DNA from 3 places in the Neobacillus sp. BF23-41 genome. Region 1 is predicted to be linked to each of the others. Evidence: riboswitches for the same ligand, from Rfam matches in the RefSeq annotation. Region 1 holds a riboswitch; each other region holds the start of a gene.
What was found. Region 1 has a riboswitch for thiamine pyrophosphate ahead of tenA (thiaminase II). Riboswitches for the same ligand answer to the same signal wherever they lie in the genome.
Positions count from the first base shown of each region.

Region 2: another riboswitch for thiamine pyrophosphate. It lies ahead of thiM (hydroxyethylthiazole kinase); the one in region 1 lies ahead of tenA (thiaminase II).
Region 3: another riboswitch for thiamine pyrophosphate. It lies ahead of AB7942_RS28420 (thiamine phosphate synthase); the one in region 1 lies ahead of tenA (thiaminase II).

Region 1 is NZ_JBGBPR010000032.1:29,335-34,121, forward strand. Features, by position in the region: gene AB7942_RS26740 (ABC transporter ATP-binding protein) at 1-1,557, opposite strand, end outside; gene AB7942_RS26745 (ECF transporter S component) at 1,535-2,131, opposite strand; gene tenA (thiaminase II) at 2,128-2,814, opposite strand; TPP riboswitch at 2,926-3,029, opposite strand; gene AB7942_RS26755 (benzoate/H(+) symporter BenE family transporter) at 3,540-4,760, opposite strand.
Region 2 is NZ_JBGBPR010000011.1:84,422-89,208, forward strand. Features, by position in the region: gene thiD (bifunctional hydroxymethylpyrimidine kinase/phosphomethylpyrimidine kinase) at 1-739, opposite strand, end outside; gene thiM (hydroxyethylthiazole kinase) at 755-1,567, opposite strand; TPP riboswitch at 1,649-1,758, opposite strand; gene dcuS (DcuS/MalK family sensor histidine kinase) at 1,837-3,429, opposite strand; gene AB7942_RS17360 (response regulator) at 3,493-4,170, opposite strand; gene AB7942_RS17365 (dicarboxylate/amino acid:cation symporter) at 4,432-4,787, shown strand, end outside.
Region 3 is NZ_JBGBPR010000042.1:13,907-18,693, forward strand. Features, by position in the region: gene AB7942_RS28405 (ABC transporter substrate-binding protein) at 1-1,545, shown strand, start outside; gene AB7942_RS28410 (FbpB family small basic protein) at 1,855-1,980, opposite strand; gene AB7942_RS28415 (DUF1284 domain-containing protein) at 2,283-2,699, opposite strand; TPP riboswitch at 2,877-2,985, shown strand; gene AB7942_RS28420 (thiamine phosphate synthase) at 3,138-3,743, shown strand; gene thiO (glycine oxidase ThiO) at 3,727-4,787, shown strand, end outside.

The DNA.
Region 1 (4,787 bases):
CTCCATTCGTGCATGCATCAACTGGTAATGGAGTGGTGGAATTAACGCACTGTCACGGAAATTACTCGGATTTGAAAATAACCCATAGGGGGTCCCTTGATAGGTTACTCTTCCCTTGTTGAAGAGAATAACTTGATCAGAATAATCATCCACCAAATCCATATCGTGGGTGACCATCACAATCGTTGTTCCCTGGTCCTGCCTCTCCTGTAAGCGTTGAATCAGTTCGTTCGCTGTTTTTTCATCCTGACCGAATGTTGGTTCATCCAGCAATAATAAATCTTGATCCAACAATAACATCGTCGCCACACTTAACCGCCGTTTTTGTCCTAAACTTAGGGTAAACGGGTGAGCATGTTGATGCGATTCCAATCCAAACTCCTCTAACAATTGGCTGGTTTTGGTATGAATCAGGTCTTCAGGCCAATTTCGTTGCCGGCCGCCAAAGGCAACTTCCTCAAAGACAGTATCCGTAATGAATTGAAGTTCTGGATTTTGAAAAACAAAGCCTGCTTTTTCATATAATTCTCGTTCTGGCCATTTTTTTAGTTCCGTATTTTTAAAGAGAATTTTCCCTTTTTTAATTGGCTCCAAACGGATCAGACTTTTTAAGAAGGTACTTTTCCCACTTCCATTTTCTCCGACGATGGAAATCCATTCCCCTTTATGGATTTTTATATCAATGTCGCTCACAATGGTCTTCTTCCGATAGCCAATTTCAACATTTTCGGTATGGAGTAAAATCTCGCCATCCTTGATCGGTTTGGTTTTTTTCAGATTAACAAGTTTGATAGATAGAGGATGCGCGTCATTTTGAACAACTTCCTCCCATTTGTGAGGAAACAACTTAGGGCGCCAAATACCCGCCTCTTTCATTTCATTTTTAAAATTCAGCAGCATTTCTTTTGGCTCCCCATCCCCGATAATACTTCCTTTCTCATTTAGGATAATGACTCGATCCATCCATTCGATGCAGCCGTCTAGGACATGTTCGACAAATACCATCGTATGGTTTGTCTTTTGGGCTAATTGATTCAATAAAACAAATATCTCATTCCGGCCAGCAGGGTCTAGCTGGGCTGTTGGTTCATCAAAGAAAATGACTTCTGGTTCTAATGCCAGTAAACAAGCTAACGCCAATCGTTGTTTCATCCCACCTGATAGAGTTTCAATCGGTGTTTTTTTATCGACCATCAGCCCTACTTTATCCATTAACTCAGAAATCATTTGGTCCATTTGGTTGCGCGGAACCGATCGGTTTTCGAGGCTGAACGCAATTTCTTCATCGACATGAAGCATGCAAAATTGCGAATCTGGATCTTGAAACATCACACCGGCTTCTTTCCTGCGGAATACCTCACCACTTACCTCTGCCTCCATATGCTCCGGGATAATGCCTGCAAGAGCGGAAATCAACGTCGATTTCCCACTCCCACTAGGCCCAAGTATTAATACTTTCTCCCCGTTATTGATGGATAAAGTAATCTGACTGAGTATTTTTTCAGAGCGATTATAAAAGCGAATCGAAAGATCCTTACATCCCAGAAACATGTCCATCGACGTTTTCCCTTTTCCTTTTTTCCTTCATCAGTTCATATTGTTCTAACACACCTGTCTTTGCGAGTGCGTCCACAATGACCTTCGCTAACAATCCACCGAGAATCATTCCGCTGATGACATGAATTCCTAATGTTGTAAAAAATACTTCCTTCGAGTAATAACCTAAACCGTTGGCAATTAAGTTATAAATCATGCTTCCAAGCGCTGCAAAAGCCCCCGATAGCATTAAAGTAAATAGGTTGTAACGTTTATATCCGAATATTGCGAATGCGATTTCCGCACCAATCCCTTGAAAGACACCTACTAAAAGGGCCGACAAACCAAAATGACTTCCGGTTAATAACTCCACTGCCGCCGCTGCAACCTCTGCAATAAGCGCTGCTCCTGGTTTTCGGATAATATACGCTACGATTGGACTAGCAATCACCCAAATTCCAAACATAAAACCTGCGCCCACCGGCCCGACAAGAGCTGAAATGGGAATCCAAAGCGTCGACCATCCTAAATAGATTACTCCACATGCGACCGCTAGAATCACAGCAAGAACGACTTCTTTCATCTTCCAAGTCATCGTTTCACTACCTCCATTTTCACAGGCCATTCTTCGAGTTTATAAGCCATATCCCAAAACATATATTCCAGCTGACAACTGATTAAGAAATGTTCCTTCATCTTCTCCTTCTCTCTCTCGGTTGCTGTCATTGCCCACTCATCAAGACGGGCACAAAATTTCGTGGTAATCGAATCGGTACGATTTCCATAAAAACTGATCCAATCATAAAAAGGATGAGAAGGATCTGGATTAACCTCCGTTAATAATTTTTTCCCAATTTCCCAATACGTCCACGGACATGGTAATAGCACAGCTAGAATTTCCCCTAATGTACCTTCGTGCGCAACGGTAAGCATATGACGCGTGTAATGAAGGGACGAGGGAGATAACGGATATCCATGTAATACCTCGTAAGGAACACCTGCTACTTGACAAAAGTTATTATGAGGATGGATTTCACTGTTTAAGATAAAAGAAATCTGCGTATTAAACATATCCATATCTTCACGATTCTCACACTTGGAAACCGCTATTCCATAGATGCGAATAAACGAATTCAAATATTCAAAGTCCTGTTTAACATAATGAATCAATTGTTCCTTTTGTAATTCCCCATTAGCTATCCCTTGCACAAAAGGATGTTCAAAAATCGCCTCGAAAATAGGATCTGCTTCTTTTCTTAATTCTGCTGAAAAACTCATAAAATTTTGCCCCCTTATTGGTTTTAATGGGAAGACTCTATTGGGATCAACTTAATGTTAAAAACGAAAAAACCGCCCCAAAAATGGAGCGGCTGAATAATTATATCTATCCATACACGAACTCCACTTTCCTACGCTAGTATGAACTAGATCAGGTTCAAAGGGTCCAAGATAACTCTCGTCTCAGCCATAAAAAGGCTCCCCTAGTGGTCTTCCTATTAATTTAACCTTCACTCTACACTCGCTGGTTAATGTTGTCAATCAATTAAAATCTTAATTATAAAAATAGACCAAATGGATTATAGATGCACTGAAACTCGAAGATATTTCCCATTATTATCCAGCAAATGTCGTAAGACTTGTAAAATATGTAGTAAGTGCGCGAAATTATGTAATAGGTTTCGTAAAATATGTAGTAAGAATCCAAAATTATGGAATAAGTTTCGTAAAATATATAATAAGAGTTCGAAATTATGTAATCCTGCGAAAGTAAGGCTTTTATTTGCGAAAACACAACAGCTAGTCTCTCCTCAATAAATAACTCTTTTAAAAAGGAACCATGTTTAGCCGCTGAACTAGAACATGTGCCCATACCCATAATATGAACAGCGGCTAATCTTCCGATAGTGAAATTAGATTGCGGCAAAAAAAGGAGAAGTGCGCGAACACTTCTCCCCTCTAACAACCTATTAATCTACGACAAATTTCGGGGCGTGACAGGCACATTACGCTTCCACCGTCTTTGCAATAATCGCTCCAACAACCAGACCCCATACCGGTGCACTAATATGGAAAAATGATACATTGGATAACGCGATGAGGAACGCAAATAGGGCACTTAAGCGATATTTATTTTCGGAGAAACCCAGCTGCAAACTAGAAAGAAGGACGCTGATTAACGCAAATCCTGCTAGCATCGACACAAACGCGTGGGGTAACGATTGGATAAACGGAACAATTTTCCAAGCGAATACTCCAAACAATAATGTCAAAACCCCCGATACCACCGCTGCCATATACCTCTTTGATTTTACCCCTGCATCCGAACTAGAACAGATGGCGGTCATCATGCCAGCAATATTCGCACTTTGCCCCCCGAAAAAACTGGCAATAATCGAAAACACTCCACTAAAAGAAACAATTTTTCGGATCGGAGGTTCAAAATCCGAGCTTTCTAGTGCGCCGATTCCAGGTGCCATATCATTACTTAGGATTAACATGGCCAGAGGCAGACCTAATGTGACCATGCCCGTCCATGTAAATTCCGGCATTTGAATGGATGGTAGAAAAAAAGCAATCTCCTTAGATGAGCTATGTAGATCTTGGGTTAAAAACAAAGTAATAAAAGCGACAACCACTGCGACCATAACGGCCGGGATCCGTTTTGAGATTTTCGTACTGATAAAGAAACTAAGCAAGGCTGCCCCACCCACTAAGGGTAAGGCCTTAACGTCTTGGACAAGCTGAACCACATAGTTGGTGACCAGACCTGCAAGCATGGCTGCAATGACTTCTTTCGGAACCCATTTAATAATTTTAGTAAAAAGTCCTGACAACCCAATCAGCAAAATCAGCAGCCCTGACATCACATACCCGCCAATTAGCTGGGGATAAGTAAAATGTGCTGTCACTGTCGCTAAAAAAGCAACCCCCGAAATCGAGTGAGCTCCGGTAATGGGAATTCTAAATAACAGAGGCATTACGATCCCTAACAACCCTCCAAAGAAATAGACGGCAAACATCCAATTGATGGTTTGCTGATTAGAGAAATGCCCTGCCGCTGCTGCCTGCAGAATGATTAACGCTGGACCCGTCATGACTAAAGTACTAGAAATTAATCCAGAAGATACGTTTTGAGTCGTTAGATCTTGAAAAACTGATTTCCTTTTATTTTCAGGTAATGGTTCAATTGATTGCTCTCTAATTAATCTATTTGGATGCCCCATTTTTTCTCCTCATACCCTTCTTCAAGT
Region 2 (4,787 bases), on a different contig from region 1:
CCAAATGGTTCTCAATTGCCGCCTGAATAAAATCCTTTGCTATACATACTGCTTCATAAAGAGTTTCCCCTTTTGCAAGTTCAGCAGTAATTACTGCTGAAAAAGTACAACCTGTTCCATGTGTGTTCTTTGTCTGAATTCTCTTGCTGGTAAAGTAGTAATATTCCTTTCCATCAAATAATAAATCAGTGGATTCAGACTCATTTTCATCATGGCCACCCTTAATCACGACATTTTTTACGCCTAACGCATGTAGTCTTTTAGCAGACTCCAGTTTATCTTCCACCGTCATAATCGACATGCCCGTTAGTACTTCCGCTTCTGGAATATTCGGGGTGATTACCGTTGCTATCGGCAATAAGTATTTTTTCATGGCAGAAATGGCTTCCATTTGCAACAAGGAAGCGCCACCTTTAGCAATCATGACTGGATCGACAACAATATTTTGCCATTGATAATTCCTGAGCTGTGCAGCGACGGCCTCGATGATTTCAGCATTAAAAAGCATTCCTGTTTTCACCGCATCCGCACCGATATCCTCGCCGATCGCTTCGATCTGTTTTACGACTGCCTCAGCTGTCATTGGATAGACAGCATGGACTCCTAAAGTATTTTGTGCCGTTACTGCAGTTAATGCCGACATCCCGAAAACATCTAATTCCTGAAATGTCTTTAAATCCGCTTGAATTCCTGCTCCACCGCCGCTATCAGAACCAGCGATTGTTAATGCTTTTTTCATTCAAATTACCTCCAGTTATCGATTAAACTTTTTAAAAGAAGCATGTGAAATGATATCATCGGTAGCAACTAAAGCTAATTGGTTTAAAAATTCGATTTGGAAACTTCCAGGTCCCATTTCAACTGTTTTTGCCGCTGCCTTCTCTGCTGCGATTCCATAATACGTTAAAGCAGCCACTGAAGCTTGAAGCAGGTCCTTCTCCACTCCTGCAAACGCTCCAATCACAGAGGTTAATAAACAGCCAGTGCCTGTCACCTTCGTTAAAATTGGATGTCCATTTGACACGACATAGGTTGTTTTCCCATCCGAAACGACATCCTCTTTTCCAGTGATGACGACAAGACCATTCAATTTTTGTGCTGAAGTAATAGCTAGTTCAATGATATTTCCTTTTGCATCCCCAGCATCGACGCCCTTAATTTCCCACTTTTCACCAACCACATTGGCAATTTCGGCTGCGTTTCCTCTAATCACAGAGACATTTACCTCGTTCATAATTCTTTGCGCGGTTTCGGTTCGATAGCGGGTAGCCCCTGCACCAACCGGGTCAAATATGACGGGAACACCGGATTCATTGGCCGCTTTTCCGGCAATAATCATCGAATCTACTGTCTGTGGGTTTAATGTTCCAATGTTCAATACTAATGAACTTGCAATCTTGGCCATATCTGCTACTTCCTCGGCTGCATATGCCATGACCGGTGAGGCACCAAGGGCAAGAAGCCCATTTGCCGTAAAATTCGTAACGACCACATTGGTAATATTATGTACCAGTGGGTTAACCTTTCTAACTTCTTCCAACGTTTCATACAAACTATTTTTTTCCATCTCAATTTCCCCGTTTCTTTTTTTAAAATAAAAAAACCAGATCCAATAATGGACCTGGTTAGTTAGTCAAAGAAATAATTAACATTCACTTGGCTACTTTCCTACGCTGGTATTACCCAGATCAGGTCCGAAGGGTTGAAAATTTCTCCATTTTCTCTCAGCCTGTTTACAGGGCACCCCTAGTAGATCTAATACTTTATTTAACTAACTACATAATATTCCTATGGCACTAGAATGTAAAGGAAAAAATATCAGTTAACATAACATTATTATTGTTTGCTTTTATAAGGGAAAGTAACAATAAATGTTGTCCCTTTATCTTTTTGGGAAAGAATTTCTATCTGTCCATTTAATTTTTCCAAGCTTCGCTGCACTAATGATAAACCGATTCCGCGGTTTTCACCCTTGGTAGAATATCCTTTGATAAATAATCGATTTCTTACATCCTCATCGATTCCTTTACCTGTATCATGAACCTCTAAGGCAAGGACATCATCGTAATAGTCAAACCTTAAGGTAACTTTTTTATTTGGACGGTCCGCAACAGCATCTAGTGCATTATCGATTAAATTCCCTAGGATCGTAACCACTTCATGCGTTATTTCCTGCTGTTGTGGTTCAGGTAGACTTCCTTCCCCATCAATGATTAATTCACAGCCATTTTCCCTAGCAAAGCTAAGTTTTCCTACAATAAAACCTGCTAAAACAGGATCTTTAAAACGACTAATAACAAATTCTACCTCAGTTTGTTGGTGATCGACAATTTTGGTAATGTATGACGAGACCATTTGATAGTCTTTTATATGAATTAAACCTGATATTACATGCAGTTTATTCATGAATTCATGTGATTGGGTTCTCAGTGCTTCCGCGTATAGCTTTACACCAGTTAATTGTTCAGCTAATTGCTTGATTTCGGTTTTTTCTCGGAAGGTAGCAATCGCACCGACAATCTTTCCTTTGACAACAACCGGAACCCGATTGGTTAAAATGGTAATATGATTGATTTCTTGTTCTTGGTCTAATTGAGATTCCCCTGTTTCTAGAACGGAAGATAGCATTGAATTTGGCATGTAGTCATCCACTTTTCTTCCTAAAAAGGACCCATGAATGCCAGCCTTTTGAAGAAGTCGGATCCCCTCATTATTTACGAGAGTGGTAAACGCATCCTGGTCAACTGCCAAAATTCCTTCCTTGGTGGATTGAAGCATCGCACTACGTTCCTCAAGCAATTTTGCCATCTCACTCGGCTCAAGTCCAAAAAGAATCGCTTTGATTTTTCTTGCTAGAAAAAGGGCTCCTAGAATCCCAACTAGAATTCCGACTCCTACACCGATCAAAATAATTTTCCTACTTTGTTCGATCGCCTGATTAACTTTTTCTAAAGAAATCCCAACCGCTACTGCTCCTATTTGTTTATTTTCTTGATCATACACTGGAACAAACGAGCGTAAAGACAATCCCAATGTCCCTTTGGCAATGGAAATATGCTCTTTCCCTTTTAAAACAGGTCCTTCATCTCCACCGACAAAATGCAGACCTAATAGGTTGCGGTTAGGATGTGATTTTCTTGTTCCATACATGTCCATTACGACGATAAATTCAACATGCGTTGATTGTTTAATATCATTCGCAAATGTTTGGATATCCTTCTCTGCTGTTTTATTTTTAAGCCCATTCATGACAATCGGAGAGCTTGCAACAATCCTCGCAATATCTGTTGCTTTCTCGGCTTGGTTTTTCTCTGTTTCCTGTGAAATTCTGTTGGTGATTAAAATCTCGGTTACTAACAATGCCATCACGACCACGATACAAACCAGCAGGGTTATCGTCGATTGTAAACGAAGTTTTGGTTTGGACAACCCTATTTTCCACCCCAACATGATTCCCCCTTTCTTACAGGCAATCTTTTCAAGGTATTTGCGTTAAACACCGTAACGGTTGATAGGTCTACCGACGCCCCCGTAATGGATATGAATCTTGACTTTTCCTTCTTTTTCTAAGTAATCAAGGTATCTTCGAGCCGTTACCCGAGCCATTCCTATGCTTTCCGCCACTTCTTCCGCAGAAACAGGTTCTTTTTCCTGCGAAATAAAATGGGTAATTTTTATTAACGTATTCATATTTAATCCCTTGGGTAAACTCTCTCTTTCGCTTTCTTCTTTGCTATCAATAAATAAAATTTGATCGAGCTCCTCCTGTAAAAGAGCTTTCTTTTCTCCTAATTTCACTCGATAGTTTTTATAATTATCAAGTGACTTTTTAATTCGATCAAAGGTAAACGGTTTTATGATGTAATCAACAGCCCCTTGTTGTCTTACACGGTGGATGGTTTCGATATCGCTCGCAGCTGTAATCGCTATCACATCCACTGAATAGGCCTCTGAACGAAGTTCGCTGAGCATTTCCAATCCACCCATATAAGGCATATAAATATCGATAATCGCCAGATCCGGACAGAGTTCTTTCATTAATCTTAACCCTTCCATCCCATTGGAGGCGATTCCGATAATCGAAAACCCTTCAATCCTATCAATGAATTGGCGGTGTACCTCTCGAACCATCGGATCATCTTCAATCAATAGTACTTTTAACGGAAACATCCCCCTGCTCCCCCTTACATTAAATGAAACTATATTTCCCTTTATATTATTATCATGGCCTATTTTATTAAAATAGTAAATTCATAGATAGCATTTTTTGTTCGATTAATATGAGAGTTATTTAAGGTATTTTCTATAACAAAAGGAACAATAAGACCAATATGACCAAAACCTTACTATTATCTGAATTTTCATTTATTATGTGCTTGGGTGGGTTTGAAAGCGGTAACAGTTTTATAAAACAAAGGGGTGTATGAGAAAATGAAAATTAATTTCAAAAATTTGACCGTCCAAGTATTATTGGGGATCGTACTTGGGATTGTCATCGGATTTCTTTTTCCGAAATTCGGTACAGAATTAAAGGTTTTGGCGGATATCTTTATCAAGTTAATTAAAATGGTCATTGCTCCAATTGTATTTTTTACAATAGTCATTGGTATCGGTAACATGGGGGATTTGAAGAAGGTTGGGCGTATCGGCGGGAAAGCGCTCCTGTATTTTGAAATTGTAACGACGTTTGCTTTAGCGATTGGTTTACTCCTAGTTAATATCATTAAGCCAGGATCTGGGTTTAATACAGATTCCGTAAAAGGCGGTGATATTTCACAATTTACCAC
Region 3 (4,787 bases), on a different contig from region 1:
TCTACACCAACGAAAAATGGCAAGGAAAATGGATCATCAAGTCAAGGTGATACCATTGTTGTGGGAATATCCAATGCATTAGGTACCATTAATCCGATTAATGCTCGTGATCAGGGAGCATGGACGATTTCATCCATTTTATTTGACCCTTTCTTTGAAGAAAGCGAATCAATGGAATATCTGCCTAAATTAGCAGAGAGCTTTGAAACAAAGGATAACCAAGCGTTTACCATAAAAATAAATTCAAAGGCAACGTGGACGGATGGAAAGCCAGTTACTACTGAAGACGTTAAATTTACGTTTGACACGATGGCGAATCCTAAAGTTCAAAGCATCGGCTTGAAAAACCTTCATGTTATTGATGGATTAGATGAAAATGGTGTACTGACTAAAGGAGAAACGAGTGTTAAGGGTATTGAAATTGTCGATGACAAAACATTCGTCATTCATACCAAAAACCCGGTAGATCCAAATTACATGAAAGGCTGTTTAGTCAATATCCGGACAATCCCTAGTCATATCCTTAAAGATAAAGATCCTGCTACTCTTCATCAAAATCCATATTTGTTAAAACCAACTGTAACGGATGGTGCCTATACGCTTAAAAATTTCAGCCCAGAAACACTAGTAGAACTTAAGGCCAATCCTAGCTATTACCGTGGTGCTCCAAAGACTGAAAAGCTATTCTTTAAAGTTGTGCCTTCTGCTAATTTAACGGCTCAGCTTCAAACAGGTGAAATTCATTTGAATTATCCTGCTGTAGGTCCCATCGCTATTCAAGATTATGAAAAAGTGAAAAATATGGCCAATGTTCGGTCAGTTGAAGGAAAAGGATATGATTATCAAGAGATATACTTTAATATGAAAACCATTTCTGACCCAAAAATGCGTCAAGCTATTGCTTATGCCATTAACCGGCCTCAAATTGTTGAGAAACTGTTAAAAGGGAAATCAGATATTATTGATGGAGCATATACACTCCCGCATCCATATTTAGATAAAAGCATTAAGAATTATGAATATGATTCCAAAAAGGCGAAGGAATTAATAGAGGAATCTGGATGGGATAAGAGTAAACCCATTCGACTTAATGTTCCTGTTGGAAACCAGGTTCGTGAACAAGCAGCAGTGATTATTTCTGAAAACCTTCGTGCAGTCGGTCTAAAGGTACAAATTCAAAAGTACGATTTCTCTACATATTTACAAAAAGCTGCGAAGCATGATTTTGATTTAATGTTCCTTGGAATCCCTTACCAAATTGATCCAGATATTAGTTCGAATTATGTTACCAATGCTGCTTATAATTTTGCAGGTTATAGTAATCCGGAAATGGATCAATTATTATCACAAGGCGCTTCAGAACCAAACCCTGAAAACAGGAAAGTAATTTATAATAAAGCACAAGAAATTTTGCATAACGACCTGCCAACCTTAACCATTTATACGGAACATCAAATGGGGGCGGTTTCCAAAAAAGTGAAGGTAGGTACACCAAAACAATTTGGCATGTTCTATGATGTGCAAAATTGGGAAATAGAAAAATAATTTAAGAAAAGAGAATATGATGTAATAAAGCTGACCTCGGTTCTAAACTGGGGTCATTTATTTTTATAGAAGAGCATGATCAATAGATTATTGTAAAATAATTACGTTCCTTGAAATGTGAAAAGGATAAATGGAATTCCTTCTTTTGAAATCCTAACCTATAAACGGAGGAAAGATTAGAAGATTATCTTACAAAGCCGATGAATGTGACTGAAGTTTTTTTGAAAAGTCTATTTTCGCAAGGAAGGCTAAAAATCCCCGAATCCATTAATGGATTCGGGGATATTATTTGATTTAATTTTGCTTATATCATTTTATTTCATGACGTTGTTCAATAAGTTTTTCAATTCTTTCTAATTCTTGTTTATTGTTAAGAAGTTCTTTTTTGTTTTCCTGTACTAATTTTTGAAATGACATGTTATTCGTTTTACGCATGATGTTCCTCCTGATGTATATGTTTCGTATTAGTAGATGATCAGAATAGAATAGTTTCAATTTTTATTTTTTGTTGGAATTTATTCTATATTAATATAATAATGTATTTTTAGACTTTTTTGATTATTAATTTTGAACATTTTGTGACAGATTATATTTCCATTAAAAGATAGTAGAGATTTTGGCTCTGTACTCCAAAAGTATTGTATATCCATAATTTGCAAATCATAGCGAATTGTTCTCGTATGGAATATGCTGTCTGCGATTCTTTCTTTCTACTGTCACGATACTATAGATGAAGTTTATTGAATTTTTCTTAAGCCCTTCCCAGCATGAATCTCTCGAATACCTTCCTCGCAAACCCCGTAAGAACGCCAAGAACAAGTTTCACAGACAACTTGAATATCGGCGGGGATGACATGTTTTAGGATATGGGACTCAATATCCTCCCATCTAAGAATTTGTCCGATTTTAAGGTTCATTTTGTCTAAAATAACGGCATCTCTTTCATAGATCTGGTCGTCTTGGCAATGGTATTCACCTGAATTAGGGAACTTTTCACACAACTGATCTGGTCCCTTTACAAGCTGAATCAACGTTTTTGGGTAGTTTCTCAAGGTTTGATGCAAAAGCGTCATATTTTCCACGTATTCTTGGGAATAGCCCATTCCCCGATAGCCTAGAAGGCAAAAAAGATGATGTCCTCGTAGCTTATACATTATTCTCCCCCAGTTTGTTTACTCCCTTTTTATATTAATAGTAAACTATGATTGTAATTCGGTTAACATCTATAAGTTTTATTCTACCATAAATAAGAAAAACATTTGACATTTCTACCTGAAGTGTTAACATTAGCCATGCAGGGAAATCATTACATGACAATTAAATAAATGACGCAATTCCGCTAGAGGTGCCTTTTTAAAAGGCTGAGATTGAAGTACTACTTCGGGACTCTATGAACCTGATCTGGGTAATACCAGCGTAGGGAAGTGGAAAACGGGATATTTGAAGAACGTATGTTTCTATTTCGAATTTTCGACCACTTTCTTACCTAAAGAAAGTGGTTTTTTGTTTTTTACTTTAAGCCTTCGATCTTCGGAATCTGCTTAAAAGGAGGGACGGGTATTTCAACTAGTATAAAAGATAAAGAGTTACATATTATCTCCAATGGAAATATGCCAATCGAACAGTTATGTGAAATTGTATGCGAAATTCATCCTTATATAACCGCGATTCATTTGCGGGAAAAACAAAAAACAGCACAGGAACTTTTCCAAGCCGTCCAACGGTTAACAAATGAAAACATCCCACTATCAAAGATTATCATTAATGACCGAGTCGATGTTGCCTGCGTTACCAGGGCTAGAGGAGTTCAATTAACCTTCCATAGTTTGGATGCAGCGCTTGTGAAAGAATATTTTCCTCAGCTTTTGCTCGGGAACTCCATCCACTCCTACGAGGAAGGACAACAAGCAAAAGAGAATGGTGCTGATTACGTGCTATATGGCCATGTCTTTCCTTCGCAATCAAAACCGGGTAAGACCCCAAAAGGACTAGAGGAATTAGCAAGGCTCACCCAATTAGACATCCCGGTAATAGCCATCGGCGGAATCACACCTGAAAATACGGGGCAGGTACTTCAAGCAGGGTCAAAAGGGATCGCAGTCATGTCAGGAGTTTTAGATGCTCACGATCCATTAGCAGCAGTTAAGGCTTACCTAAATGTATTAAATGGAGATGAACAAAGTGGAAAAATCATTTGATGTGGCCATTATTGGAGGAGGAATTATCGGGTCCTCGATTGCCTATCAGCTCGCAAAAAGGGGAAGAAAAGTCGTCATAATTGAGAAGGACCGAGTCGCTTGCCAAGCATCCAGTGCGGCTGCCGGAATGTTGGCAGCACAAGCAGAGCTGGAACAAGACGGTCCTTTATTCCAGCTAGCTTTAAAAAGTCAAGCGATGTTTTCAACGCTCGCAAGTGAGTTATTTGAATATACGGGAATTGATATTGAGTATGTGAATAAAGGAATGGTGAAAATTGCCGAAACCGAAGAAATAGCGCTCGAAGTTAAAAAACAGGTCACCTTCCAAAAAAAATGGGATCCAACCATTACCTGGCTCGATGCAACGGAAGTTCGTGTGCTGGAACCATCTCTTTCACCAAGTGTAGCTGGAGGGATGTATCTCCCTCATGATGGGCATGTACAACCAGCAAAGTTAACAAAAGCCTATGCAAAAGCCGCGGAACATTTTGGTGCCAAAATATATGAAGAGACGGAGGTTCTGTCTTTTGTCTATGAAAACGGTCAGGTTAAAGGGGTAACCACCAGCAACGGCGTTATCCATTGTGAACAGGTGGTTGTTGCCACTGGAGCTTGGGCGGCGAAATTAATGCAAGAATCAGGAATCGATATTCCTGTTTATCCTGTTAAAGGAGAATGCTTTTCGATTAGAACAGAAAGGCCGATGATCAACGCGACCATTTTCTCCGACAAACGCTGTTATTTAGTACCCAAACGAAATGGAGAAATTTATATAGGTGCGACTGTGATTGAAAATACCTTTGATACCAAGGTAACTCCTGAAGGGATTGCTACATTGATAGAAAGAGCGACTCAATTAGTTCCTCAGATTAAGGAGGCAGCATGGGAGCGAGTATGGGCTGGAGTCAGACCGCAGACAGGCGATGGAATCCCTTATATGGGCGAACATCCAAGCAGGCGTGGGTTGTTCATTGCAGCAGGCCATTTTCGAAATGGAATTTTATTAAGCCCGATGACAGGGAAACTAGTTGCGGACCTAGTGTC